4 regions of the Sinorhizobium sp. RAC02 genome follow, and region 3 is predicted to be linked to each of the others. Evidence: riboswitches for the same ligand, from Rfam matches in the RefSeq annotation. Region 3 holds a riboswitch; each other region holds the start of a gene.
The links. Region 3 has a riboswitch for cobalamin ahead of BSY16_RS10545 (aromatic ring-hydroxylating oxygenase subunit alpha). Riboswitches for the same ligand answer to the same signal wherever they lie in the genome.

Region 1 (7,384 bases), on a different replicon from region 3:
GCCCGCTTCTTCTTTTTCTTCACCGCCGTGATGGTGCTCGTGCCCCTCTTCCTCGTTCTTGAGGGGTTCGATACCCTTGCTCACCTCCACGATCGACGCCTTCGTGCCGCTCGTCTCGATGAGGCGGGACATGAAGCCCTCGAATTGCAGACCGTTGACGAGAACAACGTTCGCGCCTTCGAGTGACGCGGCATCTGCTGGACGGGGCTCATAGACATGGGCATCGCCATCCGGACCAACGAGGGTAGAAATCTCGACACGATCCCCGCCAACATTTTTGGCGAGATCCGCGATGATCGAGAAGCTCGCGACGGCCTTGAGCTCGGCCGCGGATGCGCCTGTGAGGCCACCAAGGACCAGAAGGCTCGTGCAGGTGGCAATACGTAGGGTCCTGAACATGGAAGGGCTCCTTGTGTTGATCAGGCTGATTTATGGCGGCCGGAGACGAGGATGTTCGTCAGAATTCCGCGGCGACCCACCAGGGCGGAGACAGTGTAGAAAGCGCCGGCGACGAAGATGATCGCCGGACCTGATGGCAGTGAGGCGTGGTAGGAGAGGAGAAGTCCGCCGATGGACGACGCCACCGCGATCGCGATTGCGATGAGGCAAAGACTGCGGACATCGTTCGACCAGAAGCGAGCCCCAACCGCCGGCAGCATCATCAATCCGACGGACAGAAGCGTGCCGAGCGCCTGGAAGCCGCCGACGAGATTGAGCACGACGAGAACGAGGAACAAGAGATAGACCGGGCCGCCGATCCGGCTCACCGAGCGCAGAAACAACGGATCGAGGCACTCGGCGATCAGCGCCCGCCAAAAGATGGCAAGGGCGCCGAGGGTGAAGATCGCAATGCCGCCGATGAGCGACAGCGCCTCGTCGTTCAAGGCCAGTACGGAGCCGAACAGCACGTGCATGAGGTCGACGCTCGACCCGCGCCACGAGACCAGCAGAACCCCGACCGCAAGCGAGATCAGATAGAAGGCCGCCATAGAGGCGTCCTCCTTCTGGATCGTCATGCGCGACACAAGGCCAGACCCAAGGGCCACGAGCAGGCCGACGACAAGGCCGCCGATGGTCATCGGCAGGATGTCGAGACCGAAGAGCAGGAATCCGAGCGCCGCACCTGGCAGGATCGCATGCGCCATGGCATCGCCGGTCAGACTCATGCGCCGCAGCATCAGAAACACGCCGACGGGCGCGCAGCTGATCGACAGGACGATCGAGCCGAACAGCGCACGCTGCATGAAGCCGTATTGCAGAAAGGGCGAGAACAGCCACTCAACCATGGGCCGCCCTTCTCTGGTGGTCCGCATGATCGTGGTCATGATCATGGACGCTCGCGACATCGCACCAGCCGGCCTCGTCATCCCAGGCCTCGTGGAAATCGCGGGCACGGGAGAGGTTGTCCGGGCTGAGAACCTCCGGCGTCGACCCCAATCCGACAAGCCGGCGGGCGATCAGCAACGTCTGCGGGAAATGCGCGCGCACCAGCGCATGGTCGTGAAGAACGCAGAGCACCGTCCGGCCTTCGGCGGCCCATGCCTTGATCAGAGCGGTTAGATCCCGGATCGTCCGCTCGTCGACGGCGTTGAACGGTTCGTCAAGCAGGATCAAGTCCGCGTCCTGGAGCATGGTGCGGGCAAACAGGGCCCTTTGCATCTGCCCCCCGGACAGGCTGTCGAGAGGACGCGCCTCGAAACCCGACAAGCCGACAGCGTCGAGGCAGCGCGTGAGATCGGCCCTGTCCTCTCGCTTCGTGCGCCCTAGCAGGCCGCGCCTTTGCCACAGGCCCATCGAGACAAGATCGATCACCCGCGCCGGGAAACTGCGGTCGAGCTCCGACTGCTGCGGAAGGTAAGCGAGCCGTCCGGCAGTCGACCGGCACTGGCCACCAATCGGCTTCAAGATACCCGCGATACCCTTCATGAGCGTCGACTTGCCGGACCCGTTGGCGCCAACGACTGCCGTAAGAGAGCCGCGTTTCACCATACCGGAGAGGTGGTGAACGGCCGCACGGCCGTGATAGCCGAGGGTCAGATTGTCGAAGCGCAGGCAGGTATCGGTCATGGCCACTCCGGGGTTGACACCGACTGGATAGGTAATGTTATTACGTTCGTCAAATGGAAAGTAATGTAATAACGTTTTTCATTGAGTGAGGCGTCTTTCCAACCGGAACAGGGAAAGAGAGCGCCGCCCGATTGTTATGTTAGCGCGTTTCGACACCCGGAAAGGATCCCAGATGGGCTTGAACCAAACCCGTAGTCGCCTGATGGCTGCCGCAGCCCTTACGCTCGCCTTGGCTGCGCCTCATGCGTTTGCCGACGATCACGAGACGAAGGAAGCGTGGCGGCTGTTCGTCGCCGACCACACACAACCCGTCGTGCGCGCAATCGGTCTGGAAAGCGGCAAGGAACTCGGACGCTATGATCTCAAGGGCTATGCGGCGCTGACGACAAGCGCCTCAGGTCGCACTATTTTCGCCGCACAGGGCGAGGCGGGCGTCATCCACGCGATCAGCACCGGCATCGATTTCTCCGACCACGGCGATCACCGCGACCTGGAAGTCTCGGACCCCACGCTTCTGCCCATAACCTTCGAGGGCGAACGGCCTGCCCATGTCGTTTCACATGGCGGCGAAGTGGCGCTGTTCTATGACCGGGGTGGCAAGGCCGAGATCGTTCAGGAAGACGCGCTTCTCGAAGGCAAAGCGGACATCCGCACGGTCGACACGACTGCGCCGCATCACGGAGTGGCTGTGACGATGGGCCGATATGTCCTCGTCTCCGTTCCCGACACGAAGGCGGAGGTGAAGCCCGACGCGCTGCCGCCCCGCATAGGCCTGAGGGTTCTCGACGAAAACGGCCAGCAGGTGGGCGAGGTCGCCACCTGCACCGACCTGCACGGCGAGGCGACCTCGGCGAGGCTCGTCGCCTTCGGCTGCAAGGAAGGCGTGCTCGTCGCCCGGCCGGGCGGCCTCGACGGTCCAAAACTCGAGATGCTGGCCTATTCCGAGAGCCTGCCCGAGGGGTATACCGGCACCCTTCTCGGCGGCAAGGCCATGCAGTTCTTCCTCGGCAACTACGGTGAGGACAAGGTCGTGCTGATCGATCCCGACAGCAAGGAGCCTTACCGCCTCGTAGAGCTTCCGACCCGGCGTGTGGACTTCGCGCTCGACCCGGCCAATCCACGCAATGCATACATCCTCACCGAGGACGGATTCCTGAGTGTTCTGGATGTGGTCAACGGCGAAATAGACCGCCATTCAAGAGTGACGGTACCCTACAGCAAGGACGGCCATTGGCGTGACCCCCGCCCGCGCCTTGCCGTTGCCGACGGCCAGATCGCGATCACGGACCCCCGGCATTCACTCGTCCGCATCATCGACCCGGAAACGTTGAAGGAAGAACGCACCATTCCTGTTGGAGGCCAGCCTTTCTCGATCGTCGCCGTTGGCGGCTCTGGCGCATCGCACTAAAGGTTGAAGCGGTGGCCCGGCCCAAATCCAGGGGTCCGGACCACCCACCTGTTCTCGGAGATGGCAATGTCGCAGATGGCTCAACCGCACGAACTGAAGCTGACGAAGAACCAGGGCCTCGTCCTCTCTGTACTGGAATCGTCCGGACAGCCGCTCAGCGCCTACACCATTCTCGATCGCTTGCGCGGCCAAGGCCTGAAAGCGCCGTTGCAAGTCTACCGCGCCCTCGAAAAGCTCCTGGAACATGGGCGGGTGCATCGCCTGGAAAGCATGAATGCCTTCGTCGTCTGTTGCCATTCCCGGCAGGGGCAGATTCATCCCCGCATCACGGCGTTCGAGATCTGCGAGGCCTGCGGCAAAGTCAATGAGTTCCATGATCGAAAGGTCGAGGATGCATTGGTTAAGTACGCCAGAAGCAGCGGCTTCAAAATCCGGGCCACCACAATAGAAGTTCACGGACTATGCGCTAACTGCCACTGATCCGGATATAAAACGCAGTATAGACGTTTTTCACAGCAAAATGTTATGTTATATCATAAAAGGGAAACTGAATGGCAAAAAAACTCCCCGTCACCGTCCTCTCCGGCTTCCTCGGCGCCGGCAAGACGACGCTGCTCAACCACATCCTCGCCAATCGCGACGGACTGCGCGTTGCGCTCATCGTCAACGACATGAGCGAGGTCAACATCGATGCCGCGCTGGTGCGTGATGGCGGCGCCAATCTTTCGCGCACGCAGGAACAACTTGTCGAGATGACCAATGGCTGCATCTGTTGCACGCTCCGTGACGACCTGCTGACGGAGGTGCGGGCGCTCGCAGAGCAGGACCGCTTCGACTATCTGCTCATCGAATCGACCGGCATTGCCGAACCGCTTCCCGTTGCCGCCACATTCGATTTCCGCGACGAGAACGGGATGAGCCTCTCCGACGTCGCCAGGCTCGACACGATGGTGACGGTGGTCGATGCCGCCAATCTCCTGAAGGATTACAGCTCGGCCGATTTCCTCCGTGATCGCGGCGAGACTGCCGGCGATGGCGACGATCGGACGTTGGTCGACCTGCTGGTAGAGCAGATCGAGTTCGCCGATGTCGTAGTGCTGAACAAGATCGGGATAGCCACACCCGACGAGCGGGACGCCGCGTGCAAGATCATCGTTTCGCTCAATCCGGACGCCAGGCTCATCGAAGCCGACTTCGGCAAGGTCGACCTGAAAGATGTGCTCGGAACAGGTCGCTTCGACTTCGAGAAGGCCGAGCAGCATCCGCTGTGGTTCAAGGAACTTCACGGTTTCAAGGACCATGTCCCCGAAACAGAGGAATACGGCATCCGCTCCTTCGTCTACCGCGCGAAACGGCCATTCGACCCCATGCGGTTCCAGAGCTTCATCGACCGCTCCTGGCCCGGCGTCGTTCGGGCAAAGGGCTTCTTCTGGCTGGCGACACGGCCGCATTACGTGGGCGAGATCAGCCAGGCGGGAGCACTCGTGCGCACCGGAAAAATGGGGCTGTGGTGGTCATCCGTACCGAAGGAGCAATGGCCGAGCGATTCCGGCTTTACCCGGATGATGCAACCCTATCTAGACCCCGTCTGGGGGGATCGCCGGCAGGAGATCGTCTTCATCGGCGCCGACCCCATGGACGAAGCGAAAATTCGCGCGGAACTCGACGCCTGCCTGATCGACGGCGATACGTTCAAGCCGGAATTGTGGCGCAATCTCGCGGATCCGTTTTCAAGCTGGGATCGGCGGGCCGCGTGAGGCCGCCGCTTGACAGGCATTCCGATCGGCCCCTATCTGGGGGCCGACGGTTCCCGAGGCAAAGCCGGAGGGATAAATAGGGAACACGGTGAGGACGACCCGAACGGGGCCGAAACCGTGGCTGCCCCCGCAACTGTAAGCGGTGAGGTCTTGTCATATCTGCCACTGGTCCAACGACCGGGAAGGCCGGCAAGCCCTTCGACCCGCGAGCCAGGAGACCTGCCGTCATCCGACACAGCAACCGGACGGGGTGTGCCGGGGAGCGTTGTGACGCCTTCCCGCTTCATCGCGCGATGGCCGATCATCCTTCTCCAGCGCCCTTTCGCCGAAGGATGACATGACCGAAACGCCTGCCGCCTACGCCATCGTCGTGTGCAGCCTCTGCCGGGCCGGCGCAGCCGCGTCGGACCGTACGGCCCGTCTTGCGCTCCATGCGACCGCCGGCGGCTTTCGCGTCGATACCGTGGCCTGCCTTGCGGGTTGCGAGCGGCCGCTCGCTGTCGCCTTCACCGCCGCCTCAAAGGCCACATTCCTCTTCGGCGACATCGATCCGGCAAGGGACGTGGACGCCCAGCTGGCCCTCGGGCGCCAGTACCGCGACCTTCCGGACGGTTGGTGCAACGAGGGCCAGCGGCCGGCCGGACTGCGCGGCAAGACGCTCGCCCGCATCCCGCATATCGGAGGGCTCGCCGGATGAGCGGCTGCGTCCTTTCCGCGCAAGGGCTAACCTACGAGATCCGCTCCGGCGACCGCCTTCTCGGCGGCGTGTCGCTCGACGTCAAAGCGTGCGACCGCCTCGCCATCATCGGCCCGAACGGCGCGGGCAAGACCACGCTGCTGCGCATGCTCGCCGGCACGCTGAAACCCACCACCGGGACCGTGAACCTGTTCGGCACACCGCTTGACGCAATGCGTCCCGCCGAACGCGCCCGCGTGGTCGCCGTGGTCGGGCAGGCGGACCAGCCCGACCATCGCATATGCGTGCGCGACTATGTGGCCCTCAGCCGCATACCGCACGCGGCACGCCGACCGGGCCCGGAGGAGGCCGCCATCATCCGGAACGCGCTCGAGCGAACGGAATTGCTTTCCCTTGCCGGTCGCGAAATGGGATCGCTTTCGGGCGGTGAGCGGCAGCGGGCGCAGATCGCACGCGCGCTTGCCCAGGAGCCGCGCATCCTCTTCCTCGACGAGCCGACGAACCATCTTGATCCCCGCGCCCGCGGCGCGCTTCTCGCGCTGGTGGCAGACCTCGGCCTCACTATCGTTGCGGTTCTGCACGACCTTCACCTTGTGTCAGGCTTTGCCACGCGGATCGCGGTGCTGAAGCAGGGCGCGCTTGTCGCCTGCGGGCCGGTGGAGGAGACGCTCGACCGGCATGTCGTGCGCGATGTCTTCGGCATCGATCTCTTGCGCCTGCCCCATCCGCACGAGGACCGCCAGCTTACCATCTTCGACATCCCTCTCACCCGCAGCACCGGAGCCTCTCCATGAAACGCCTGATCCTCGCCTCCCTCTTCTCGCTGGCGGCCTCTGCCGCCCTCGCCTTCCCCGTCACGGTCGATAGCTGCGGCACGCCGGTGACCTTCGACGCCGCACCGAAGCGAGCGGTGATCCACGACATCAACATGGCCAAGATGGCCTTCGCGCTCGGCCTTCAGCCTTCCATCGTCGGCGTGACCGGCATCACCGGCTGGTACAAGACCGACGACGCGTACAAAAAGGAGCAGGGCTCGATCCCCGAACTCGCCCCCAAATATCCAACGATGGAGAACCTCGTCGCCGCAGATCCGGACTTCTTCTTCGCCGGCTGGTATTAGGGCATGAAGCCTGGCGGCGAGGTGACGCCCGACACGCTCGCCGGCAACGACATCAAGACGCTGGTTCTCACCGAAAGCTGCGTCCATCTGCAAAAAGATCGGGCGGCAGCCTCGATGGACCTGCTCTACGCCGACATGGAAAAGCTCGGCAAGATCTTCGGCAAGGAGGCCGAGGCGAACGCGCTCGTCGAAGGCTGGAAGGCGCAGCTCGTCGATGTCGAGAAGAAGGTCGGCGACAGGAGTGGCACCCGCGTGTTCCTCTACGATTCCGGGAGCGACAAGCCGTTCACCGCGGGCAAATACGCCATCACCACGGCGATGATCACGGCGGCCGG
Region 2 (7,384 bases), 1.4 Mb from region 3:
CGTCTCCACGGAAACGGGCTCTTTCAGGCTGGAGACGAAGATCGGCAAAGCGCGAACGCCCTCGGCGGCAAGCGCCTCGATCAGCATTTCTACGGGGCGGGTTTCTCCGCTTTGGACATAGGCGCGGTAGAAGCTGATGGCTGCGGTCGGGGGTTCCAATCCCTCCGGCCTAAGCGCGCTCTTGGACGCCTCCCGCCATGTGGCGATATCGACGACACCCTGCCTCGGCCACCAGATTCCGGCCTTTTCCAGCGGCATTGCCGGTTCCGGCGTTTCACCACCGAAGACCAGTGCATCCGCATAGGCGAGGAAGCGCTCCGCGTTGTCGGCTCCGCCCTCGTTCAGATAGGTCCAGAGGCTCTGACGATCCCCGTTATCGATGCGATTGAAGGGAACCAGCCCCTCGTCCGGCCGATCGTCGCCGGGCAGCGCCACGAGCTTGATGCCATTGGCAACCGCCGTCGCCAGCAGCGCTTCCAGTACATAGCGGAAATAGCTGGCGCCGCCGAGGGCACGGATAACGATGAGCTTGGCGTGACGGGCCGTGCGCTCGATATAGGTATCGACCGACATGGGATGCGAGAGCGCCGCGAGGCTGGCAAGGCGCAACCGCGTCTCGGTACTACGCACCCGGTGGGCGGCGGCGATGGAGGCGAGTTCCGTGTCGGCGGCAGAGAGGAAAAGGATATCGCCCGGCGTCTGGCCAAGGTCGATGGCTTCCTTACCGTCGGCGATGGTGCCTTTCTGGGCTAGCAGGAGATGCATGCGGCGCCTCCTGTTTGGCGGTTTGCCTTACCAGTGGATCCTCGGGTCAAGCCCGAGGATGACGGAGTGTGTGGGGGTGCGGCGCCCAAAAGCAGCCGTCTACGCCGCTGGCCGCCAGCACGCTGAAAGCATTGAGAGTGTCGCCAGTATTGAGCGTGCCGCGCATCTTGGTAAGAACGTGCCCAATCGGGAAGCCACAAACGTTGCCTCGAAAGATTGCGCGCGCGATCAGCCGGCCCCCACCCCTCCCCACCGTCATCCTCGGGCTTGACCCGAGGATCCACCAGCACCGCACGCCGGGAATGGCCATGCCGTGCCTGAGAGGCGGAGGAGAGGAAGGGCCGCACGCTCATGCCGGAATCACACCGCCGCAGCGATGGCGGCGCGTACGGCTTGCTCGTCCATGTCGTGCAGGCCGATGACGACGAGGCGGGTGCCGCGGGTTTCGCTTGGGGTCCAGGCGCGCTCGAAATAGGTATCGATGCGGCTGCCGACGGCCTGGATGAGAAGGCGTAGCGGCTTGCCGGGCACGTCGGCAAAACCCTTGACGCGTAGCACGTCGTGTTCGCCGATCACGCCCTTGAGGCGCTCGGTGAAGGCGGCCGGATCTGCGATGGCGCCGAGTTCCACGACGAAACTATCGAATTCGTCGTGGTCGTGCTCCTCGCCGTTCTCATGTTCCAGTTCGTGGTGCGACTTGCGGTTGGCGATGTCGTCTTCCGTGCCGACGCCGAGGCCGAGCAGCACGGCGGCGGCGACTTCACCGTTCCTGGCTTCGATCATCGAGGGCTTGCGAACGGTACGGGACGCGACCTCGTCGCGCACGGCCTGAAGGCCGGCGGCATCGATCAGATCGGTCTTGTTGAGGATGATCAGGTCGGCAGCGGTGAGTTGGTCTTCGAACAGCTCTTCCAGAGGGCTTTCGTGGTCGAGATTGTCGTCCTCGACACGCAGCGCATCGACCTTGTCATGGTCATCGGCAAAGCGGCCCGCGGCGACCGCGGCGCTATCGACCACGGTGATGACGCCATCGACCGTCACCTGCGTCTTGATTTCCGGCCAGTTGAAGGCGGCGATAAGCGGCTGCGGCAAAGCAAGGCCAGACGTCTCGATGACGATGTGGTCCGGGCGGTTTTCGCGCTCCAGCAGCTTCGTCATGGTCGGGATGAAATCATCAGCGACGGTGCAGCAGATGCAGCCATTGGTGAGTTCGATGATGTCGTCCTCGGTGCAGGCTTCCGCGCCGCAGCCCTTCAGCACGTCACCATCGACGCCGAGATCACCGAATTCGTTGATGATGAGCGCGATGCGCTTGCCGCCGGCATTCTGCAGCAGGTTGCGGATCAACGTCGTCTTGCCGGCGCCGAGGAAGCCGGTGATGACGGTGGCGGGGATTTTCTGTTGCAGCATAGGCTCAACCCTTCATTTTCAGCGGCAGTCCGGCCGCAACGAAATAAACATTTGGCACGAGGGCGGCGACCTGCTGGTGCAGCCGCCCGGCATGGTCGCGGAAGTCGCGCGCCATGCGGTTTTCCGGCACGATGCCGAGACCGACCTCGTTCGACACGAAGACCAGTTGACCCGGCGCCGTCGCGATGACCTCGATGAGGCCGGTAAATTCGGTGGCGATGTCCCGTTCCTCCAGCATCAGGTTGGTGACCCAGAGCGTCAGGCAATCGATGAGCACTGCCCGGTCCTCACGCGCCACATCTTTTATGCGTTCGGCGAGTGCAAGCGGCTCTTCATAGGTTTCCCACCCCTTGCCGCGGTCTTCCCGGTGTCTGGCGATGCGCTCCCGCATCTCGTCATCCCAGGCACGGCCGGTGGCGATATAATGACGCGAAAGGCCGGTCTCTGCGACCAGCCTTTCGGCAAAAGCGGATTTTCCGGAACGCGCACCGCCCAGAACCAGGACGGCCCCGGGCGATTTTTGCGTCATATCAGGCAGCCTTGGCGACTTTCTCGTTGGCAAAGCCCAACGCGAGACCGAGCACGATCCAGAAGAACAGCGTCGTGGCAAGTGCCGCAACCGCGAACTCCGCACCGAGAACGGCCGGAACGTTGCTGGAAATGTCGCTCGGCTGCGGCGCGCCGTAAACCTGCGGCGCCGCAATCAACACGATGCCGGCGACCTTGGCCACGATACCCTGCTTCAGGAACAGGAGGTACAGTCCCCCGGCCGAGAGCAGGACGGTCGCAACCCACCAGATCTGGCGCTGGGTAAGATCAGCAGCCGGGAAACCCGGAAGTTCCGGCGGCAGGCCGATGGCTGGCAGCATATGCACGGCAAGCCAGCCGGAGGCACCCCAGAGCGCACCGTTCGCGACGGTGATCGGGTGTCCGGAAACCAGGCTGAAACCCGCCAGCAGAAGCGCAAAGCCGGTGCCGGTGACAAGGTTGGCCAAAAGCGTGCCGGAGAAACGGCTCATGCCGAACATGATGCCACCTTCCTCGTGCTCCTCGCCCTCATGGGCATAGGCGACGGAAACCGGCGACAGGTAAGACGCGACGTCCAGAATCACGGCGCCGAGCGAGGAATGCTCCTGCGTCGTGGCGGCGCCACCCGTGGTGGGCGTCGTGCCATCAGTTGCCGGTGCGGTTTCTTCGCCGCCGCCCTCGAATTCTTCTGCGTGAAGAATGAGCGGCACGACTCGTGCCTCCTGGGCGGCTGTCATCAGCACGCCAGAGAACAGCCCGGCCACCAGGGCGGCCAGGAGATAACGAACGATCATGTCAAAAACTCCTTAGTGGCAGGGAAAGCCGTAGGAGTGACGGGTGTCGTGCGCCGTATCGTGCAGCACGGCCGAATTTGCCAGGCCGGCGCTGAAAACGAGGAAGGCACCGAGCAGCAGCGCAAGCGCGCCGGCGACAAGGCGATCGTTTGCGGAAAGGGTAACAGTAGACGTAGCGGAAACAGCCATGACAACCTCCGTGCAGGCGTTGGGGAAGCCCCTCCCCAGGTCGAGCGATATGCCCTCATCGGCTGGCAGGTCTCCTGGCTCGTGGCGTCCGGCGTTTTCACGCCTGCGGACCGCTCTCACCTTCCCGGGTATCAGCATCGCGAAAGGTGGACGATTCGTAGAGAAAGAGGCGTCCGAGCCTTGGCTTATCGCAATGCCACCCAGTGGCTTTTCCGGCTGGTTTTCTCTGTGCAGCCCGGAGCACCATGCCCCATGACCCACACAAATCCTCCCCACCGGATGAACGTTCCTCGCCACTCTACAGTCGCGGGGTCGGCCGTGATTGCAGCGCCCTAATTGGGTCCGCCGCGTCACATTCCCATTTACTCCCCGATCCGTTTCCGGATCCGGGAACCATCCAATACTGCGGATGATTATGCTTCCCGTCCCGTGAAGTCAATCGACCGGCAGCGGCATCACCTGTGCTGAAACCGCCGTCCGGTCGTCGCAATCTCAATAGCCGGGGATGATCACCATGCCACCGCCGCCATTGTAGTAGCCGTCGTCACCGTTGTAGCGCTCGTAGTAGCCGTCAACGGGGCCTTCCAGCACGTCATAGTCCTGCTGGTACTGGCGTTGCTGGTACTGGCGCTGCTGATATTGACGCTGGCGATTCTGGCGAGCCTGAGCATACTGCGCGGCCTGCCGGAGTTCACGGAACTGCGCACGCGACAGGTAGCCGTCAGCGCGATAACCGGACGAGCCCTGCCATGACGCGATCGCCGAGCGGGTACGCGGTCCGAACACGCCATCCGCGCCATAGGTGTTGAAGCCCAGAACGCTCAGCCAGCGCTGCGCCTGCACACGGGTCGAGCGCTGCATATAGGCTTCGCGTGGGTCAATGACCGGTTCCTCGACGACCTTGCGCTCGGTTTCCGTGGTCGCCGTCTCCTGCTTCGGCTTGGTTTCCTGTGTTTGCTGGCGCGCGGCATCGGCAAGCGTCGAGAGCCGTTCGCGAGCATCCGCGAGGAATCGGCCATTCGGATAAGCCCTGAGATAGTCGCGGAAAGCATCTGCCGAACCGTCGAGCACGGCTTTGCGGAAGGTTTCCTCTTCGCGCTTCGCCGCATCGGCCTGTTCCACGGCAAGGCCCCGGTCCTTCGTCTCGGCACCCTGCGCTTCATTTTTGCGGGCCGCGGCTGCCGCGTTATCGGCTTCAGCTTGCTTCTTTGCAGTCGCCGCCTCTTCGGCGCGTTTTTCCGCCTCGTCGGCAAGGCGGGCCGCTTCCGTGGCCTTCGCCTCGGCGTCCGCCGCAGCCTTGGCGGCTTCGGCCTTCAGTTTCTCCACTTCGGCAGCTTTCTCTTCCGCAAGCTTGCGGGCAGCGGCGGCCTCTTCCTCGATCCGAGCCTTTTCGGCAGCGGCCGCCTTCTCAACCTCGACGCGCTTGACATCGGCGTCGCGACGGGCGGCGGCCTCTTCCTCGGCACGCGCCTTTTCCGCAGCGGCAGCCTCTTCGGCCTTCGCGCGCTCAGCCTCGGCCTTCACCCGGGCAGCCTCTTCCGTCTTGGCCTTGTCCGCCGCAGCCTCCGCCTCTGCCTTCAGGCGCTCGGCCTCGGCTGACTTTTCATCGGCGAGCTTGCGGGCGGCGGCTTCCCTCTCATCGGCTTCCGCCTTCAGGCGAGCGGCTTCCTCGACGCGCGCCTTTTCGGCGGCGGCAGCCTCCGCCCGTGCCTTCTCCTCCGCAGCCGCCTTTTCTTCAGCCGCCTTTTCTTCGGCAAGCTGACGGGCAGCCGCTTCTTCTTCCGCCTTCTTTGCCTCAGCCTCCGCCTGCAGGCGCGCGGCTTCCGCCTCGGCCTTTTCCGCCTCGGCAACCTTGCGCGCTTCCTCTTCAGCCTGCTTCGCCTCGGCTTCCGCCTTCAGGCGTGCCGCTTCCGCTTCGGCCTTTGCCTTTTCCGCCTCCGCGACCTTGCGGGCTTCCTCTGCAGCTTGTTTTGCCTCGGCTTCAGCCTTCAAGCGGGCGGCTTCCGCATCGGCTTTTGCCTTTTCCGCTTCTGCAACCTTGCGGGCTTCCTCTTCGGCCTGCTTTGCATCGGCTTCCGCCTTCAACCGGGCTGCCTCCGCATCGGCCTTGGCCTTTTCCGCTTCTGCGGCTTTCTGGGCGTCTTCCTCGGCCCTTTTGGCTTCGGCGGCCGCACGCTCGGCTTCCTCGGCCTTCGCTTGTTCGGCGGCGGCGGCCTCGTCCGCCTTGGCCTTTGCACCAGCCTGCTCAGAGCTTCCGGTCGTCGGCTTGGCCTTGGTGCTGGCCTGCAATTCAGCGATGCGCAGGCGCGCCATCGAGGCGAAGGTGCCGTTCGGATAGGTCTTCAGATAACCTTCGTACTGTGTGACGTCGCTGCCGGCGGAAACCTTCTGCCAGAGGGCGAACTCCTCCTCCCAGCGCTTTCCCGCACTCGTCGCTTCCTTGCCCGTCGTCTGGGCGAAGGCGGCGACCGGCAGGCCGCAAAGCGACAGCCCGACGAGGCTTGCAAGGCCGCATCTCACCAGAACGGATCGTGCGAGAGGTCCAGAACCCATATTTCTCACCCTTTCGGAGCGCGCGAAGGCTTAAAGCCCGATGACCGGGCGGATTTCCGTCACTCCTCGCACCGAATTCTGGCGCAACTTTGGTGCGGCAGGCCGGTGGCGAAGAACCCGATGGCTGTACGTTTCAGAAGGCCAGTTTAATCAGCGGCGCCCAAAAGGCCATCGAGCCAAACGGGGTCGAGAACCGCCTCCAGCTCCGCCGCCACACCATCCAGCGCCTCGTCGACGCTCTTTCGATAATCGAATCCGCCGCCTTCGATGCCGAAATCGGCAAGCAGTCCGGCCCGGTAGGCGTCGCTGGAGAGGAGGCCGTGCAGGTAGGTGCCCATCACCCGCCCATCGGCCGAAACGGCCCCATCGGCGCGCCCGTCGATACGGACCGAGGGATGCAGCGTATCCGGCCCCGTGGTCTTGCCGAGATGGATTTCATAGCCTTCCAGCGGCACGTCATATTGCAGTGAATGCGCCGTGCTGTTGCGCACGGTCTTCTCCGGCGCCATCTCCGTTTCGACCGCGAGCAGGCCAAGGCCTTCGACCTCCCCCTCGCTCCCCTCGATACCGAGCGGGTCCGTAACCCGTTGGCCCAGCATCTGGTAGCCGCCGCAAATGCCGATGACGCGGCCACCGCGGCGCATATGCAGGGCGAGATCCCTGTCCCAGCCCGCTGCTCGGAAATCGCGCAGGTCCGCGATGGTGGATTTCGAGCCAGGCAGGATAACAAGCCCGGCATCGGTCGGAATGCGCTCCCCGGGGCGCACGAAGACAAGATCCACCTGCGGCTCGGCCTTGAGCGGATCGAGATCATCGAAATTTGCAATGCGCGACAGGACCGGCACCGCCACTTTCAGCGCGCCCTCGCCCCCCTTGGCAAGCCGCTCCAGCACGACGGAATCTTCCGCCGGCAGGCGTGCTGCCTGTTTCAGCCAGGGAACGACGCCGAAGCACGGCCAGCCGGTAAAGCGGCCAATCTCCGTAATCCCGCTGTCGAACAACGTGACGTCGCCGCGAAACTTGTTGATGAGGTAGCCGGTGACCATGCGCCGGTCTTCATCCGGCAGGATGGCATGGGTGCCGACGAGCGAGGCAATCACGCCGCCGCGGTCGATGTCGCCAACGAGCACGACGGGCACGCCGGC
Region 3 (7,384 bases):
GTGCTGCTGCCGGCTGGAAGCTCTCCTCGTGGTAGCGCTCCATGTTGAAGCCGCAGACCTTCAGCATATCCCTGACGCCGCGCATGAACGGTTCCGGGCCGCAGCAGAAGACGGTGCGGTCGCGGAAATCCGGGGCGAGCAGCGACAGACGCGCCGCGTCGATGCGGCCGCGCAGGCCATGCCAGCCATCGCGCGGATTGTGGCCCTCGACGACGAAACCGAGTGCCAGGTTCGGCATGTGGGCCGCCAGACATTCGAGTTCGGCCTTGAACAGCAGGTCGTCCGGCCTGCGCGCGCAGGTGACGAAGGCGACGTCCGACTGCGGTGCGCAATCCGACATCCAGCGGGTCATCGACATCATTGGCGTGACGCCGGAGCCGGCCGAGATGAAGAGGTATTTTTCAGCGGGATAGCGCACGAAGGAAAAGTCGCCGAGCGGTCCGAAGGCCTTCAGCTTCATGCCCGGCTTCAGATGATCGAACATCCACCGCGTGCCGATCGAGCTCTTCTGCGCCTTCACCGTCACGGCGACGGAGAAAGGCCGCGAGGGCGTCGAGGACAGCGTGTAGGTGCGCATCACCGGCTCGTCTTCGGAGACGGGCAGCTCCAGAGTGACGAACTGGCCCGGCAGATACCGGAACCAGTTGTCGCGATCCGAACGGAAGGTGAAGGTCATCACATCCGTCGTCTCGACGGTCGCGGCAACGCATTCGAGAAGGTTGTGGCGATCGTGCCAGGGATTGAGTTCGTCGAAATGGCGGAAATGGCTGGCGATCGTCATCTCACGCCACCCGCGACAGCGGTTGCTTGGCGCCGTCGAGCCGTTCGATCATGAAATTGGCGTACCATTCGACGAACTGCATGACGCCACCTTCATCTTCCGGCGAATAAGGTCCGGGCTGGTAGGCCGGCGAGCGGATGCCGAAGGCATTTTCCTCGACGATCCGGCGGTCCTGGTCGTTGGTCTCGGTCCAGACATGGGTGAGTTCGTCGAGACGGTAATCGACGCCTTCCACGGCATCCTTGTTGACCAGCCACTTCGTCGTGACCTGCGTCAGTTCGGGCCCTAGCGGCAGCACGCGGAAGGTGATGGCGTGGTCGGCCAGCACGTGGTTCCACGTCGTCGGGTAGTGGAAGAGCAGCAGCGTGCCGATATGGCTTTCCAGCACGTCGCTCGACAGCGGGCGTGCAACGGCGCGCGCGCCCGACATGGTATAGCTCTCCGCATCCTGGATCAGCGGCATGCGGGCGGCGCGGAACTGGCCGGTCGGCGACATGCGGAATTCGCTCGGCAGGCCGGCGGTCTCGCACTTCGCCCAATGCTCGGCGATGACCGGATCATCCTTGGCGCCCTGCACGCCGGTGGCGCTCGGCGCTTCCGGATAGGTGCGGCAGAGTTCCGGATGGTTGGCGGCACAGTGGTAGCACTCGCGGTTGTTTTCCCAGACGAGCTTCCAGTTGCCCTTTTCGATGATCGTGCTTTCGAAGGCGACCTTGGTCTCCCCGAGGCGGTGACGGGCGAGATAGGGCTCGACCATGGCGCGGAACGGCGCAAAATCCGGAGCCTCATCGGCAAGGCAGATGAAGATGTAGCCGCCGACGGTCTCGCAATGCATGCGCTTCAGGCTATGCTGCGTCCTGTCGAAATCCTCCGCCATGTGACGGGCGAAGAGCAGCGAGCCGTCGAGTTCGTAGGTCCACTGGTGGTAGGGACAGACGAGTTTGGCCGACGAACCCTTGTTCTGGGTGCAGACGCGCGAGCCGCGGTGGCGGCAGGAATTGTGTAGCGCGCGCACCGTGCCCGAGCGGTCGCGGGTGATGACGACGGGATAATCGCCGACCTGCACGGTGAAATAGTTGCCGGCCTTGGGGATCTCGCAGTCATGGCCGATGAACAGCCAGTCGCGATACCAGATCGTCTCCAGATCGAGCTTGTAGTGGTCTTGGTCGATGTAGAAGGCCTGCTCGAGGCTGTAGCCGTCGCGCCGGTTCTTGAGCTTGCGGAGCACGTCGCTGCGAATGTCCATGCCGGATCCTCAGAATATCCAAATTATTGCCACGCAATTCCGAACGGAAAACCGCTTCACACTTTTCCTGGAACTGCTTTCGGATGAGGCGCACAGAAGGAGACGGCATCCACGCGGCAAGCCGCACGGAGTGCACGCTTCCCGGCCGCCCGCCGCAGCCAGTCACGATCGTTTCTCCAGGCTGGTTTCCGGGCTGAGGAGTGTTCTTGTCGGGCCATGACCGCGTCCAAAAAGTCGAAAACCTTTCGGGGTCATGCCTTCCGAACCAGTGCAGCGCCTTCCCAGACCTCCCGTCCAGTGGCTTCTGCTGCACCTTGCTCCAACACCGTTGCGGGGGCAGCGCCGGAATTCAACCGGCTTCCCAATTCTCCACCCTCCCTGAGGAATGGCACCTTGAGTGTTCCTATCTAAACGCAAGAATCGTCGCGCAACATGTCGGAAAACGACATGGCCTCCTGATTTGACGACAGCTGTTTCCAGAAGAGCCAGGGCGTGGCGGGGTAACTTTCTCCAGTCATACCAAAGCGATATGCCTAATTTTTCGGCGCATTGCCTCGACAATGGCGATGCTGTGGCCAAGCATCACACGCTTGTCATATTGCGACCACGATGTTGCCGGGACAGGAATTGGGAGTGCGACAGCAAGGATTGCTTAACGACGTTTTCCTAAACTCGTCTGCGATCAGGGCGCGAGGATGGAGTGCCGCCACGTGCAGCAGACGAAATTTCGATATTACGACGCCGTTGCCTACAAGCGTGCGAACCCGCCGAAAGCAGCCGTACACACGCAATTTCTCCGGACCGGCCGTATCGACCGCGACGTCAGCTGGAGCCCAAGCGAGAAGCGTTACCTCTCCTATCAGGAAGTGGCCGAGCGCACCGGCCGCAAGCTGGAGCGGGCGGGCAGCGTCACCCATGACCGTATCAACGGCTTTCATGAGACGATCCAGTTTCCCAAGCTGATCTTCCACCGCACGCTGGCCGAGACGCCGCATCTCGGCTACTGCCACATCACGGTGGCCAATTCCCGCTTTGCGGAATTCCCGAACGTGCAATGGGCCTTCTACATGACCAATTTCCGTGCCGAGATCGGCGACGGGGAACAGTTCTTCGCCGGCATTTCGAAGAAGCCGGGCCGCATGTATTTCGCCATCGCGATCACCCCGACGGAAGAGGAAGGCCGCCTCACCATCGACCGCAAGGTGCGCGGCAACGGCGTGATCTTCCGCACCGACGACCCGAAACTTGCCATGAAGAACGTGCTGATGCTCGGTGCCCGCAACGAGGCGCTCCGCAAGATCATCCGCGCGCTTTAGAGCATTTCCGGGGATAGAACCGCGGCGCACCCTCGCTGGAATTGCTCTAGGACGCCCGGTACAGCATCCATTCCTTGCCGACCGGCACTTCGTCGCCGCGACCGTAGACGACGACGAGATCACCCCCGGCGCCCTTCGCCTCCAGAAGCGCCCGGTCGCAGGCCGATGCGAGGTCGAGCGCGCTGTCGGCGCGGTCCGACATGCACACACCGGCTGACAAGGTCAGATGGCCGAGATTGCGGCCGGTGCGGGGGTCGCGGAGCGCAACCGTCTGGAACGCTGCGCGCAACAGATCGACAAGCCGTGTCACCTCGCCCTCGTCCGACGTCTGGAACAGGAAGCCGAAGCGCAGGCCGTCGAAGCGCACGGCGAGATCGTTGGCCGGAAATACCTGGCGGATGAGACCGCCGTAGAAGGTGACGAGATGGTCCGAAAGGGCCTCGATCTGGGCCGGCGAGAAACGGCGATCGGCATCGACCTCGGCGACGACGACGCCACAAAGCATCGGCAGGTCCGGATTGGCATAGACCCGGGCGAGCGCCTTGTTGAAGGCGCGGCGGTTGCCGAGTTTCGTCGGCGGATCGATGAATTTCATCGCCTCGAAATCCGCCATCTCCTTCTGGATGCCTTCCATGACGGCCGATTGCGCGGCGACCTTTGCGGCCATTTCCGCCGTGTGGCTGACGCGCTGTTCGGTCGCGCGTTGCAGGGCCTCGAGCGAGCCGCCGAGCATATCCACCCCGCCCGCTTTTTGAATGACCTGCGAGGCCTCGCCGATCAGCCGGCCATAGTCGGAAAGCGACGTCCGCTCCTGGCTGAGCAGGTCCATGAAATTGCTCATCTCGCCGCTGATCGCACCGGCGGAGCGTTGCAGCACGCCGGCCTCATGCTGGTGGGGCAGGTACTTCCGGCCGAGTTCATCGAGCATGGCCTGGGTCTTGTACTTGCCGAGCGCCACGAAATCGCGCACCAGATCCGGATTGGCGCCGGCATAGGCCTCGTAGACCAGTTCATAATTACGCGGCAGGCCATCGATGCCCATCTGCTTCATGGCCGTTGCGACGCGCAGGGCGATGTCGGTCGTCGAGGATTTCTTGTGAGTCATCTGGTGCGGGGACCTGCGTGCGGGAGTGTTCACCTCACCCATAGCAGGCCGCTCTTTCGACCCCTCTAACCCGATCATTCGAATTTTAAGCAATCCGCCTGTGCCCTTGGCATTTGCCGCCAAAGCCCTGTAAAGGAGGCCGGAAACGACGGAAGGGCGACATGGCTTACATCGTGGATACGCGGACGGAACCGGAGGTGGCGCTGGCGCGAGCCTCGGAGGTGCTGAGCCGCGGCGTGCCGGTCGCGATCCCTACGGAAACGGTCTACGGCCTTGCCGCCGACGCCACCAATCCGCTGGCGATCACCCGCATCTATGAGATGAAGGGGCGACCGCGCTTCAATCCGCTGATCTGCCACATGGCCGATCTTGCCATGGCAGAGCAACATGCCTTCTTTGATCCGCTGTCGCGCCAGATTGCAGAGGCCTTCTGGCCCGGCCCGCTGACCCTCATTCTGCCGATCCGGCCGGAGAGCGCCATCCACCCGCTGGCGCGCGCGGGGCTCGATACGGTCGGCATCCGCGTGCCGACGGGTTTTTCCAGCCGGCTGCTTGCCGCCTTCGGCCGGCCGCTGGCGGCCCCCAGCGCCAACACCTCCGGCCGTATCAGCCCGACGACCGCCCGGCATGTCGCCGAGGATTTTGGCGCGCGGCTGGAGCTGGTGCTCGATGCCGGGCCGGCCGTGGTTGGGCTTGAATCCACCATCCTCAAGGTCGAGGGCGAGACGATCCGGCTGCTCAGGCCCGGCGGGCTGGATGCGGCCGAGGTTGAACGCGTCACCGGCCGCCCGGTGCTGCGCAACGACACGGCGGGCGCCACGATCGAGGCGCCAGGCATGCTCGCCTCGCATTATGCGCCCGACGCGCCTGTGCGGCTCGATGCCCGTGACGTGCGGCCGGGCGAAGTGCTGATCCGCTTCGGCGGCAGGGCGCTTCCCGGCGAGGCCGATGCGGCGCTCGTGCTGGACTTGAGCCCCAGCGGTGATCTCGCGGAAGCCGCCGCCAATCTATTCGGCTATATGAAACAGGCGGATGCCACGGGCGCAGGCTCGATTGCATTTTCGCCGATCCCTTCGGATGGCCTCGGCGAGGCGATCAACGACCGTTTGCAGCGCGCGGCCGCCCCGCGCGGCTAAAAAGGAAGACGTGATGGCCCAGGCAACGCTTTCTCCCGACCTGATCGCCCGTTTCGCCGCCATTACCGGCGAGACCTATGCGCTCACCGAAGACCGGGACATCGCCCCCTATCTCATCGAGAGCCGCGGGCTCTATCATGGTACGGCGCCGCTGGTGCTGCGGCCCGGTTCCGTTGAAGAGGTCTCGGCCATCCTGGCGCTCGCCACCGAAACCCGCACGGCCATCGTGCCGCAGGGCGGTAACACCGGCCATGTCGGCGGAGCCGCACCACGCGAGGGCGCAGCAGATGTCGTGCTGTCGCTATCCCGCCTCAACCGCATCCGCGATGTCGATCCGGTCGGCAATGTCATCGTTGCGGATGGCGGCGCGGTGCTGGCAGACATCCAGAAGGCGGCGGAAGCAGTCGACCGGCTGTTTCCGCTGTCGCTCGGCTCGGAAGGCTCGTGCCAGATCGGCGGCAACCTTTCCACCAATGCCGGGGGCACTGCCGTGCTCGCCTATGGCAATATGCGCCAGCTGTGCCTCGGCCTCGAAGTCGTGCTACCGACCGGCGAGGTTTGGAACGGCCTGCGCCGCCTCAAGAAGGACAATACGGGCTACGACCTGCGCGATCTCTTCATCGGCGCGGAAGGCACGCTCGGCATCATTACCGGGGCGGTGCTCAAGCTTTTCCCGCGGCCCCTTGGTCACGAGGTCGCCTTTGCCGGTTTGAAATCGGTAGCGGATGCCCTCACCCTCTTCGAGCGCGCCTCAAGCCGTTGCGGCCCTGCCCTCACCGGCTTCGAACTGATGCCGCGCCTCGGTGTCGATTTCACCACACGCCATATTCCGGGCGTGCGCGATCCGCTCGCCACCCGGCATGACTGGTATGTCCTCATCGACATCTCCACCTCCGACGACGCAGAGGCGGCGACGCGCATGATGGAGGCGCTGCTGTCCGAAGGCATCGAGGCGGGGCTTGTCGAAAATGCGGTGGTCGCCTCCAGCGAAGAGCAGCGCCGGGCGCTCTGGCACATGCGCGAAAGCATGTCGCCGGCACAGAAGCCGGAGGGCGGCTCGATCAAGCACGACGTCTCCGTGCCGGTCTCGGCTATTCCGGCGTTCATGGCGGAGGCGGACGCTGCGGTGATGGCGGCCATTCCGGGAGCGCGCATCTGCTCGTTCGGCCACATGGGCGACGGCAATATCCACTACAACATCTCGCAGCCCGTCGGCGCTGACAAACAGGCCTTCCTTGACCGCTGGCGCGAGATCAACCACCTCGTGCACGGCATCGTGCTGAACTACAACGGCTCGATTTCCGCCGAGCATGGCATCGGCCAGTTGAAGCGCGACGAGCTGGCGGAGGTCCGCGCACCGATCGAGATGGACCTGATGCGAAGGGTGAAGCGATCCTTCGACCCTGCCGGCATCATGAACCCCGGCAAGGTCGTCAACGCCTGAGGGATCAGCTGCCGCCGGTGCGCAGCTGCGCCAGCGACATCATCAGGTCGGCGCTGATGCCAGCATTGCCGGAGCCGGTCAGCACCGAAAGGGCGGGATCGGTCGTGCTCTGATTGTCCAAGTCGTAGAGCACGGAGAACTTCACGATCATCTTGGAGACCTTCTCCGGATCCTGCAGGTCCTCCAGCTCGAGATAACGGTTGATCATGTCGGCCTGGGCGTCGATATCCGCGCTGCCGATTTCGTCGGGCAGCTGATAGAGCACCTTGAAGACCTCGAAGAGCGCATCGTCGGCAAGAAGATCGTAGGCGCTCGAGATCGTATCTGCCTTGCGCTCGAAATAAAGCGCGAGGCGC
Region 4 (7,384 bases), on a different replicon from region 3:
CAATGCCAAGGGTGGTGTGATGGGCCGCCAGATCAAGCTGCAGTTCGAAGATGATCAGTGCGATCCAAAGCAGGCCGTCTCGGTTGCCAACCGCATTGCCGCCGCCGGCATCCAGTTCGTCGACGGCCATGCCTGCTCGGGTTCGAGCATTCCGGCCTCGGCCGTCTACGCCGAAAACGATACGCTGATGATGAGCCCGGCCTCGTCCAATCCGGTCATGACGGACGATGCGGCCAACAAGGGGTGGACAAACATCATGCGTCTCTACACCCGTGACGATGCTCAGGGCGCCTTCATCGGCCCGTGGATCGCCAAGGAGTATGCGGGCAAGAATGTCGCCGTGCTGCACGACAAGACGGCCTATGGTCAGGGCGTTGCGGATGCGGTGCGGGCCACGATGAACGCAAACGGTCTCAAGGAAGTTCTTGCTGAAGGCATCAACGCCGGCGAGAAGGACTACAATGCTCTCGTCACCAAGTTGAAGGAGGCCAAGGTCGATGTCGTCTATTTTGGCGGCTATCACCCGGAAGCAGGCCTCATCCTGCGTCAGGCTGCCGAGCAGGCTTACAAGTTCCAGCTGATCATGCCCGATTCCATCGCCTCGCCGGAATTCTGGCAGGTCGCCGGTCCGGCCGGTGAAGGTACGATGTTCGTCTTCCCGTCTGATCCGCAAGCAAAGCCGGAGGCGAAGGAAGCCGTGGAAAAGATCAAGGCCGGCGGCTTCAAGCCGGAAGGCTTCACGCTGTTTTCCTATGCTGTGATCCAGGCCTTCGCCCAAGGTATCGAACGCGCCGGTTCGGATGATCCGACAGAAGTCGCGAAGGCACTGAAGAACGGCCAACCGATCGACACCGTGGTCGGCACCGTCACCTTCGACGAGAAGGGCGACCTGAAGGACGCGAGCTACGACATCAACCGCTGGAGCAATGGCAACTACGCGCCGATTGCCAAGTAACGCTTACATCGTTGCCGGAGTTCAACGGCCCGGCCAAATGCCGGGCCGCCTTTCTATTTGCCTGCCGCCCCTCTCAATACCTTGGGATCGTCGGGCGTGTTGCTACACATGGAGAAGCTGTCCCATGGAAATTCCCGAGACAGCGTGATTGTCAGGGTAGGAAGCCAAGCTCCTTGATGCAGTCAGGAGCTCTCTGGCCGTGGCCGCATATTGTCTCCAGAACGCGACCCCGCAGAATGGTAGTGAAGTGCCAAGCGACACATGGCATGCGTGCCTCGTACCATCGATGGCCTTTTTTGCCTGGTGTCGTTGGCGACGTCAGGGATGTCGTATTCCCGAAGGCTAGTTCCTCTTACGCATGGTTTTCTGACGGCATTCAAGGTGCCGCCCGGACGTCGTCAAGGTGGATAATTGGGAAGCCGGTCTGAGGCCGGCGCTGCCCCCGCAACGGTAGCGGAACGAAAACCTCGACGATTGCCACTGGCTACGGCCGGGAAGGTGTCGAGGGCGTCCTGAAGGACGGTTCCGAAGCCCGGAAACCAGCCTTAAATCCAAGACTCGGCCGATTGCGGTGGGCGATCGAGAGGCGAACAGCGTTGCCTCTGGGCCGCTTTGTTCCTTCTTCTTTCCATCCTTCGTCGAGAGACGTTTTGCGGGCCGCTTGGCGGCTTTCGCATGCGTTCCGACCATGATTCGGCCCGCGGAGGAGCGGGCCGGATAGGCTTCAACCCAGGAGGAGACAAGACTATGAGCAGAAACAGAGGCGTCGTCTATATGCGGCCTGGCAAGGTCGAGGTTCGCGATATCGATGACCCGAAGCTGGAAGCACCGGACGGCCGCCGCATTGAGCACGGCGTCATCCTCAAGGTGATTTCTACCAACATCTGCGGTTCCGACCAGCATATGGTGCGCGGCCGCACCACGGCGATGCCCGGTCTCGTTCTTGGCCACGAGATCACCGGCGAAGTCATCGAGAAGGGCATTGACGTCGAGATGCTCCAAGTCGGCGATATCGTCTCGGTGCCGTTCAACGTCGCTTGCGGGCGCTGCCGCTGCTGCAAGTCGCAGGATACCGGCGTCTGCCTCACCGTAAACCCGTCGCGCGCCGGAGGCGCCTACGGTTATGTTGACATGGGCGGCTGGATCGGCGGCCAGGCGCGCTACGTCACCATCCCCTATGCCGACTTCAACCTCTTGAAATTCCCCGATCGCGACAAGGCGATGGCCAAGATCCGCGATCTGACCATGCTTTCCGACATCCTGCCAACGGGCTTCCACGGCGCCGTGCGTGCCGGTGTCGGCGTCGGTTCCACGGTCTATGTGGCGGGTGCGGGTCCGGTGGGTCTTGCCGCTGCCGCTTCTGCCCGCATCCTCGGTGCGGCTGTCGTGATGATCGGCGACTTCAACAAGGATCGCCTCGCCCATGCGGCGCGGGTCGGTTTTGAGCCCATAGATCTCTCCAAGAGCGACAGGCTGGGCGACATGATCGCCGAGGTCGTCGGTACAAACGAGGTCGACAGCGCTATCGATGCCGTCGGCTTTGAAGCGCGTGGCCATGCGGGCGGTGAGCAGCCGGCCATCGTGCTCAACCAGATGATGGAGATCACCCGTGCCGCCGGCTCGATCGGCATTCCGGGCCTCTACGTCACGGAAGATCCTGGCGCAGCGGACGTGGCGGCCAAACAGGGTAGCCTGTCGCTGCGTTTCGGTCTTGGCTGGGCGAAGGCGCAGTCGTTCCATACCGGCCAGACCCCTGTGCTCAAGTACAACCGCCAGCTCATGCAGGCGATCCTGCACGACCGCCTGCCCATCGCCGACATTGTCAACGCAAAGATCATCGCGCTCGACGATGCCGTCCAGGGCTATGAGAGCTTCGACCAGGGTGCCGCGACCAAGTTCGTGCTCGACCCGCATGGGATCTGCTGAAGGCAGCATAACGAGAAAACGACGTGCGCCGGCCGTTTCCGACGGCCGGCGCGGCGCATCAGGAAGTCGCGGTGTCGGTGCCTGGCACTGGCCGAAGCGGTCCATTCATCTGGCTCACGCCGCAATTTAGATAAGGTGAATAAAACCTTTCGCACACCCGTTTCGCGTCTGGATGCAAGCCTTTGATGGGTCGGGGAGGGACACATGAGAGTGATGTCGGTGCGGCGAATCCTGGTTTTCATAATCCTGCTGTTGCCCGTCGAGGCGGCGGCGTCCGTGCGGCACGCGCTTCTCATCGGCAACAGCCGCTACGAGGTGGCGACGCCCCTGCGCAATCCGGAAAACGATATCGAGATCGTCGGCGCTGCGCTGGAAAAGAGCGGCTTTGCCGTCACTAAGGTCGCGAATGCCAAGGCGGCGGATACATTGGCGGCGGTCGATGCCTTCGTGGCGCGCCTGGCCACCGTTGAAAATCCTGTTGTCATGGTCTACTTCGCCGGCCACGGCGTCCAGATCTCCGGGCAGAACTACCTGTTACCCGTCGATGTCAAGCTGGGTACCGAAGAGGAGCTGCGCTCGGTCGCGCTCTCGCTTAGCGAACTCACGCGCCGGCTCGACGCGGTGAGAACTAGCCTTCAGATCGTCGTACTCGATTCTTGCCGCGACAACCCGTTTGAGCAGACGCGTGGCCTCAGGCGCGGCCTTGCGACAGCGCCGGAACGGCTCGGCCGCATCGTCGCCTTCTCGACCTCTCCTGGCAATCTTGCGGCTGACGGAAACACCGGTGCTAGTCCCTATGCGGCGGCGCTCGCCGAATCCGTCACGATTCCCGGCCTTTCCATCGAGGGTGTTTTCAAGCGCGTACGCGCCACCGTGCAAGAGCGCACCGGCGGCAAGCAGGAGCCCTGGGAAAACAGCGCGGTCTACGGCGACTTCCAGTTCGTCGCAGGAAAACCGGCCGAGGCGGGCGGTGACGAGGTCGCCTTCTTCGAATTTGCCGCGCTCGCCGACAGTCAGGAGGCTTACCGCAAATATCTGTCCCGCTATCCACAGGGAATGTTCGCAAACCTTGCGAAACAGAAGATCGAGTTCATGGACAAGGATTTCAGCTTCCGCCGGCAGAACGAGGTGTTTCGTGACTTCACGTTCAGCACACCGCCGAACGATCCTTGCGGAAGGGGAAGCTTTGCTGCCGGAGAGAGGGCGGGTGAGGACATAGCCGACGACGAGATCATCCTACTCGACCTGTTCTTCAACTACCCGGATGAGCCGTGCAAGAACACGGTGTTCGTCGATTCCTTGATCGATATAGACGGAGGCGGGGTCAGCAAAAACAGAATTATCTTCGACTACTTTGGCGACAAATTCTACCGGAGCGGATCCCATATCCCTTTCGATCCGGCTCCCTACGTCCATTTCCTGGAGAAGTTCGATCAGCTCTTCTTTACCTATCGCAACATGCACAAAGAAGGCGATATTCTGCTCGAAATGTCGGAGCCGGCGAAGGCGGCCATGGACTACATCGACATCGAGTCCTGCGAAGGCACCTGCTTTGGTGTCACAGCCCTCGTGAAGGCGCGTGCCATCCCCGAAGAAGAACTTATGGTCTATCGGTTTGAGGTGGTGAACGCCGCTGAACTCGGCCTGACCTGGAAGTACCAGAACACGATCGCCAAGATCAAGAATGAGCGGGCTAAAGCTCTCAAGGAGACCGCACTCAAACGAGAAGACGCGGTGCTGACATCGCCCTTTCTCAAGGTTCATTCGGTGGCTGGATGGGAGGTTCTGGCCAATCTCGATCAGGCAAATTACCTTCAAAACTGCCAGGCGACGCGTCGCCATGATGCGGGTCGGTCGAGCATCATCCGCTTGGATGCCTCTGGTGGCATCGATATCGGCTTCCGTGACAGAGACCGGGATTTCATGGACGTGTCGGGCCGGCCGTTCACTTTCTTTGTTGACGAGAAGGAGATGCAGTACATCACACGCATCAGGTCCCAGGATGAAATCCTCTACAAGATTGCCTCCACGCCGCAAGTCCTCGCGCTCCTGAAGGGCGGGCGCGAAGTGCGCCTGCACGACGGTGCTGCAAGTCTGGACGGTTCGCGTGCGATGCTTTCCATGTTGGAAGCATGTCTGGCGGCACTCGGCGGTTAGAGGGTAATCAACACGCAATGACCGGCGTGGCTCCCGTGTGAACCGGCTGGGAGCGAGAACTAGCGTCGACGAGCGTGTTGGACCTCAAACCATCGAAGCCATGGGAAATTGCGTTTATCTTCTTGGAAGGGTGGACGGATCGCCGCACGTCCTAGAGATCAACAGCAGCGAAACTCCTCTATCCGTCCGCTCGACGTCCCTGGACCATCCGATCGAGCACGATAGCGCACAGGAGAATTGCCAGGCCGGCGAGCAGGCCTTGGCCTTGCGCCGCATACTGCAGGGCGTGCAGCACGTCTTCTCCTAGGCCCTTTGCGCCGATCAGCGCTGCTATGACGACCATCGACAGGCACATCAGGATGGTCTGGCTGATGCCGGCCATGATCGACGGTGCGGCTGTCGGGAGATCGACCTTGAAGAGGATGAAGCTGCGGGACGCACCGAAGGCAATCGCGGCTTCACGCACTGAAGGCGGTACTGAAGCGATGCCGAGCGCCGTGAGCCTAACGACGGGCGGGATGCCGAAGATGACGGTTGCGATGATGCCGGAGGACTTGCCTATCCCGAAGAGGGCGATAACCGGTATCAGATAGACGAAGGCCGGCATTGTCTGCATGAAATCGAGCAACGGACGCACAATTGCGGCGACGCGCCGGTTGTAGCCGCAGAGAACGCCGAGCGGGATACCGATGGCAATCGAGATCAGCACCGCGGTGCCGAGAAGCGCCACGGTCTGCATGCTTTTTTCCCAGTAGCCGAGGATTGCCAGATAACTGATCGCGACTAAGGTCAGAAGAAAGACGCGGAATCCAGCGAGCTGCCAGGCTATGGCGAGGATAATCGCCATGACGACGGGCCATGGCGTCTCGGTAAGAGCCGCCTCCAGCAGTCCCAGCATCCCATTGATCGCGCTGGTCAACGCTCCGGCGGCCGGCGCGAGGGTGGCACTGATCGAGCTGATGACGTGGTCCAGCCAAGCCGCTGCCGCGGAGTTCCAGGCCGGGTCGCTTGGGAAGGCGTCCAGTAGTGTCCGATCGCTAAAATGAAGCGCGATGATCGGAATGAGGATGGCGAGTAGGGCTGCGGCGCCAGCGGAATGCAGCGGGCTGAAGCCGGATTTGGCGGTGTCGCTTTCCAGCCGCCATTCGCGAAAGCGGCATTCCACCAGATGGTTGGCGATGGCTCCCAGACCAAGACGGGTAGCGGCAAGGAGTCCGCCTCCGAGTGCCAGGATCAGGGAGGCGCCGGCCTTGGCGTCGGCGGCTGTCTGCCGCGCTTCGCGGGCTGCCTGCTCTAGTGCGGTGGCGGAGCGGGTAAGTGACTTTGCGATCGTGGATGTTGAATCCCTGTCGTTCGCGGCTTTCGCCTCGGACAGACGGGTGGCGGCGAGCCGCTCAAGGCGCTCGGCGCGTGCACCCTGTTCGGTACTCGCTCCCCCGGAAAGTGCGAATGCGATCACCACGACGGCGAGAAGATCAGCAATCAGGAAGGGCCAGAAGGCAGACCAGAGCCGGCGCCCCCCAAGCCAGATCGGGCCAAGCAGGACGGCGGCGGCGTTGACGGAGGGCGTATAGCCGCGCCGATCGCCGATGCGCTGAAACGCTTGCCGGTAGTAGGCGCCGTTGCTGCCGGCAAAGCGGGCGATGGCTTCGTCGCGTGCGGTTTGCTCGGTCATGCGATGGCTCTTGCTTTGGCAGGTGGGAGCTCGTCTCGTTCAGGCAAACGGGCATTGCGGACGAAGCGTCGGACATGGTCGTCAGCAGGCCGGTTGACGAGGGTCTCGGCCGTTCCGGTCTGGACGATACGGCCCGCCCGCATCAGCACGACACGATCGGCGATGCGGAAGGCCTCGTCGACATCGTGCGTCACGAACACGGTCGTCTTCCCCAATTCACGCGACAACGCCATGAACTGGGTCTGGAGATCATAGCGGATCAACGGGTCGAGCGCGCTGAAAGGCTCATCCATGAGAAGAATATCCGGATCGGCGGCGAGCGCCCGGGCTAGGCCAACGCGCTGCTGCATACCGCCGGAGAGTGCCCCGACACGTCGGTCTCCCAGCCCCTCGAGCCCGACGCGGGCAAGCAATTCGTCAGCCCGGTCCTCGCGCTTCGTGCGGGCGATGCCGCGGATTTCGAGAGGCAGGCCGACATTGTCGCGTACCGAGAGATGCGCGAGCAGTGCGTGGGACTGAAACACCATGCCGATACGGTGCGAGCGCAACTCGCGCAGCGCCTTGGGGCCGAGAGACAGGATATCGCTGCCATCGATGCGCACATTTCCGGCACTCGGCTCGAGCAGGCGATTGATGAGGCGCACGAGCGTCGACTTGCCGCTGCCCGAGAG

Region 1: another riboswitch for cobalamin. It lies ahead of BSY16_RS23390 (DUF1636 family protein); the one in region 3 lies ahead of BSY16_RS10545 (aromatic ring-hydroxylating oxygenase subunit alpha).
Region 2: another riboswitch for cobalamin. It lies ahead of BSY16_RS03905 (CbtB domain-containing protein); the one in region 3 lies ahead of BSY16_RS10545 (aromatic ring-hydroxylating oxygenase subunit alpha).
Region 4: another riboswitch for cobalamin. It lies ahead of fdhA (formaldehyde dehydrogenase, glutathione-independent); the one in region 3 lies ahead of BSY16_RS10545 (aromatic ring-hydroxylating oxygenase subunit alpha).

The regions. Positions count from the first base shown of each region.
Region 1 is NZ_CP016452.1:472,143-479,526, reverse strand. It holds gene aztC (zinc ABC transporter substrate-binding protein AztC) at 1-399, opposite strand, end outside; gene aztB (zinc ABC transporter permease AztB) at 420-1,286, opposite strand; gene aztA (zinc ABC transporter ATP-binding protein AztA) at 1,279-2,067, opposite strand; gene aztD (zinc metallochaperone AztD) at 2,240-3,475, shown strand; gene BSY16_RS23400 (Fur family transcriptional regulator) at 3,551-3,955, shown strand; gene zigA (zinc metallochaperone GTPase ZigA) at 4,027-5,232, shown strand; cobalamin riboswitch at 5,263-5,473, shown strand; gene BSY16_RS23390 (DUF1636 family protein) at 5,570-5,929, shown strand; gene BSY16_RS23385 (ABC transporter ATP-binding protein) at 5,926-6,723, shown strand; partial or broken gene BSY16_RS23380 (ABC transporter substrate-binding protein) at 6,720-7,384, shown strand, end outside.
Region 2 is NZ_CP016450.1:831,327-838,710, reverse strand. It holds gene cobN (cobaltochelatase subunit CobN) at 1-765, opposite strand, end outside; gene cobW (cobalamin biosynthesis protein CobW) at 1,126-2,175, opposite strand; gene cobU (bifunctional adenosylcobinamide kinase/adenosylcobinamide-phosphate guanylyltransferase) at 2,180-2,704, opposite strand; gene BSY16_RS03910 (CbtA family protein) at 2,706-3,497, opposite strand; gene BSY16_RS03905 (CbtB domain-containing protein) at 3,510-3,686, opposite strand; cobalamin riboswitch at 3,734-4,099, opposite strand; gene BSY16_RS03900 (peptidoglycan-binding domain-containing protein) at 4,179-6,239, opposite strand; gene BSY16_RS03895 (cobyric acid synthase) at 6,386-7,384, opposite strand, start outside.
Region 3 is NZ_CP016450.1:2,190,461-2,197,844, forward strand. It holds gene BSY16_RS10540 (FAD-binding oxidoreductase) at 1-781, opposite strand, end outside; gene BSY16_RS10545 (aromatic ring-hydroxylating oxygenase subunit alpha) at 783-2,027, opposite strand; cobalamin riboswitch at 2,190-2,438, opposite strand; gene BSY16_RS10550 (DUF6656 family protein) at 2,738-3,343, shown strand; gene BSY16_RS10555 (diguanylate cyclase domain-containing protein) at 3,390-4,448, opposite strand; gene BSY16_RS10560 (L-threonylcarbamoyladenylate synthase) at 4,610-5,584, shown strand; gene BSY16_RS10565 (FAD-binding oxidoreductase) at 5,598-7,028, shown strand; gene BSY16_RS10570 (DUF1217 domain-containing protein) at 7,033-7,384, opposite strand, start outside.
Region 4 is NZ_CP016452.1:255,687-263,070, reverse strand. It holds gene BSY16_RS22450 (ABC transporter substrate-binding protein) at 1-955, shown strand, start outside; cobalamin riboswitch at 1,318-1,517, shown strand; gene fdhA (formaldehyde dehydrogenase, glutathione-independent) at 1,703-2,881, shown strand; gene BSY16_RS22440 (caspase family protein) at 3,086-5,038, shown strand; gene BSY16_RS22435 (ABC transporter permease) at 5,217-6,713, opposite strand; gene BSY16_RS22430 (ATP-binding cassette domain-containing protein) at 6,710-7,384, opposite strand, start outside.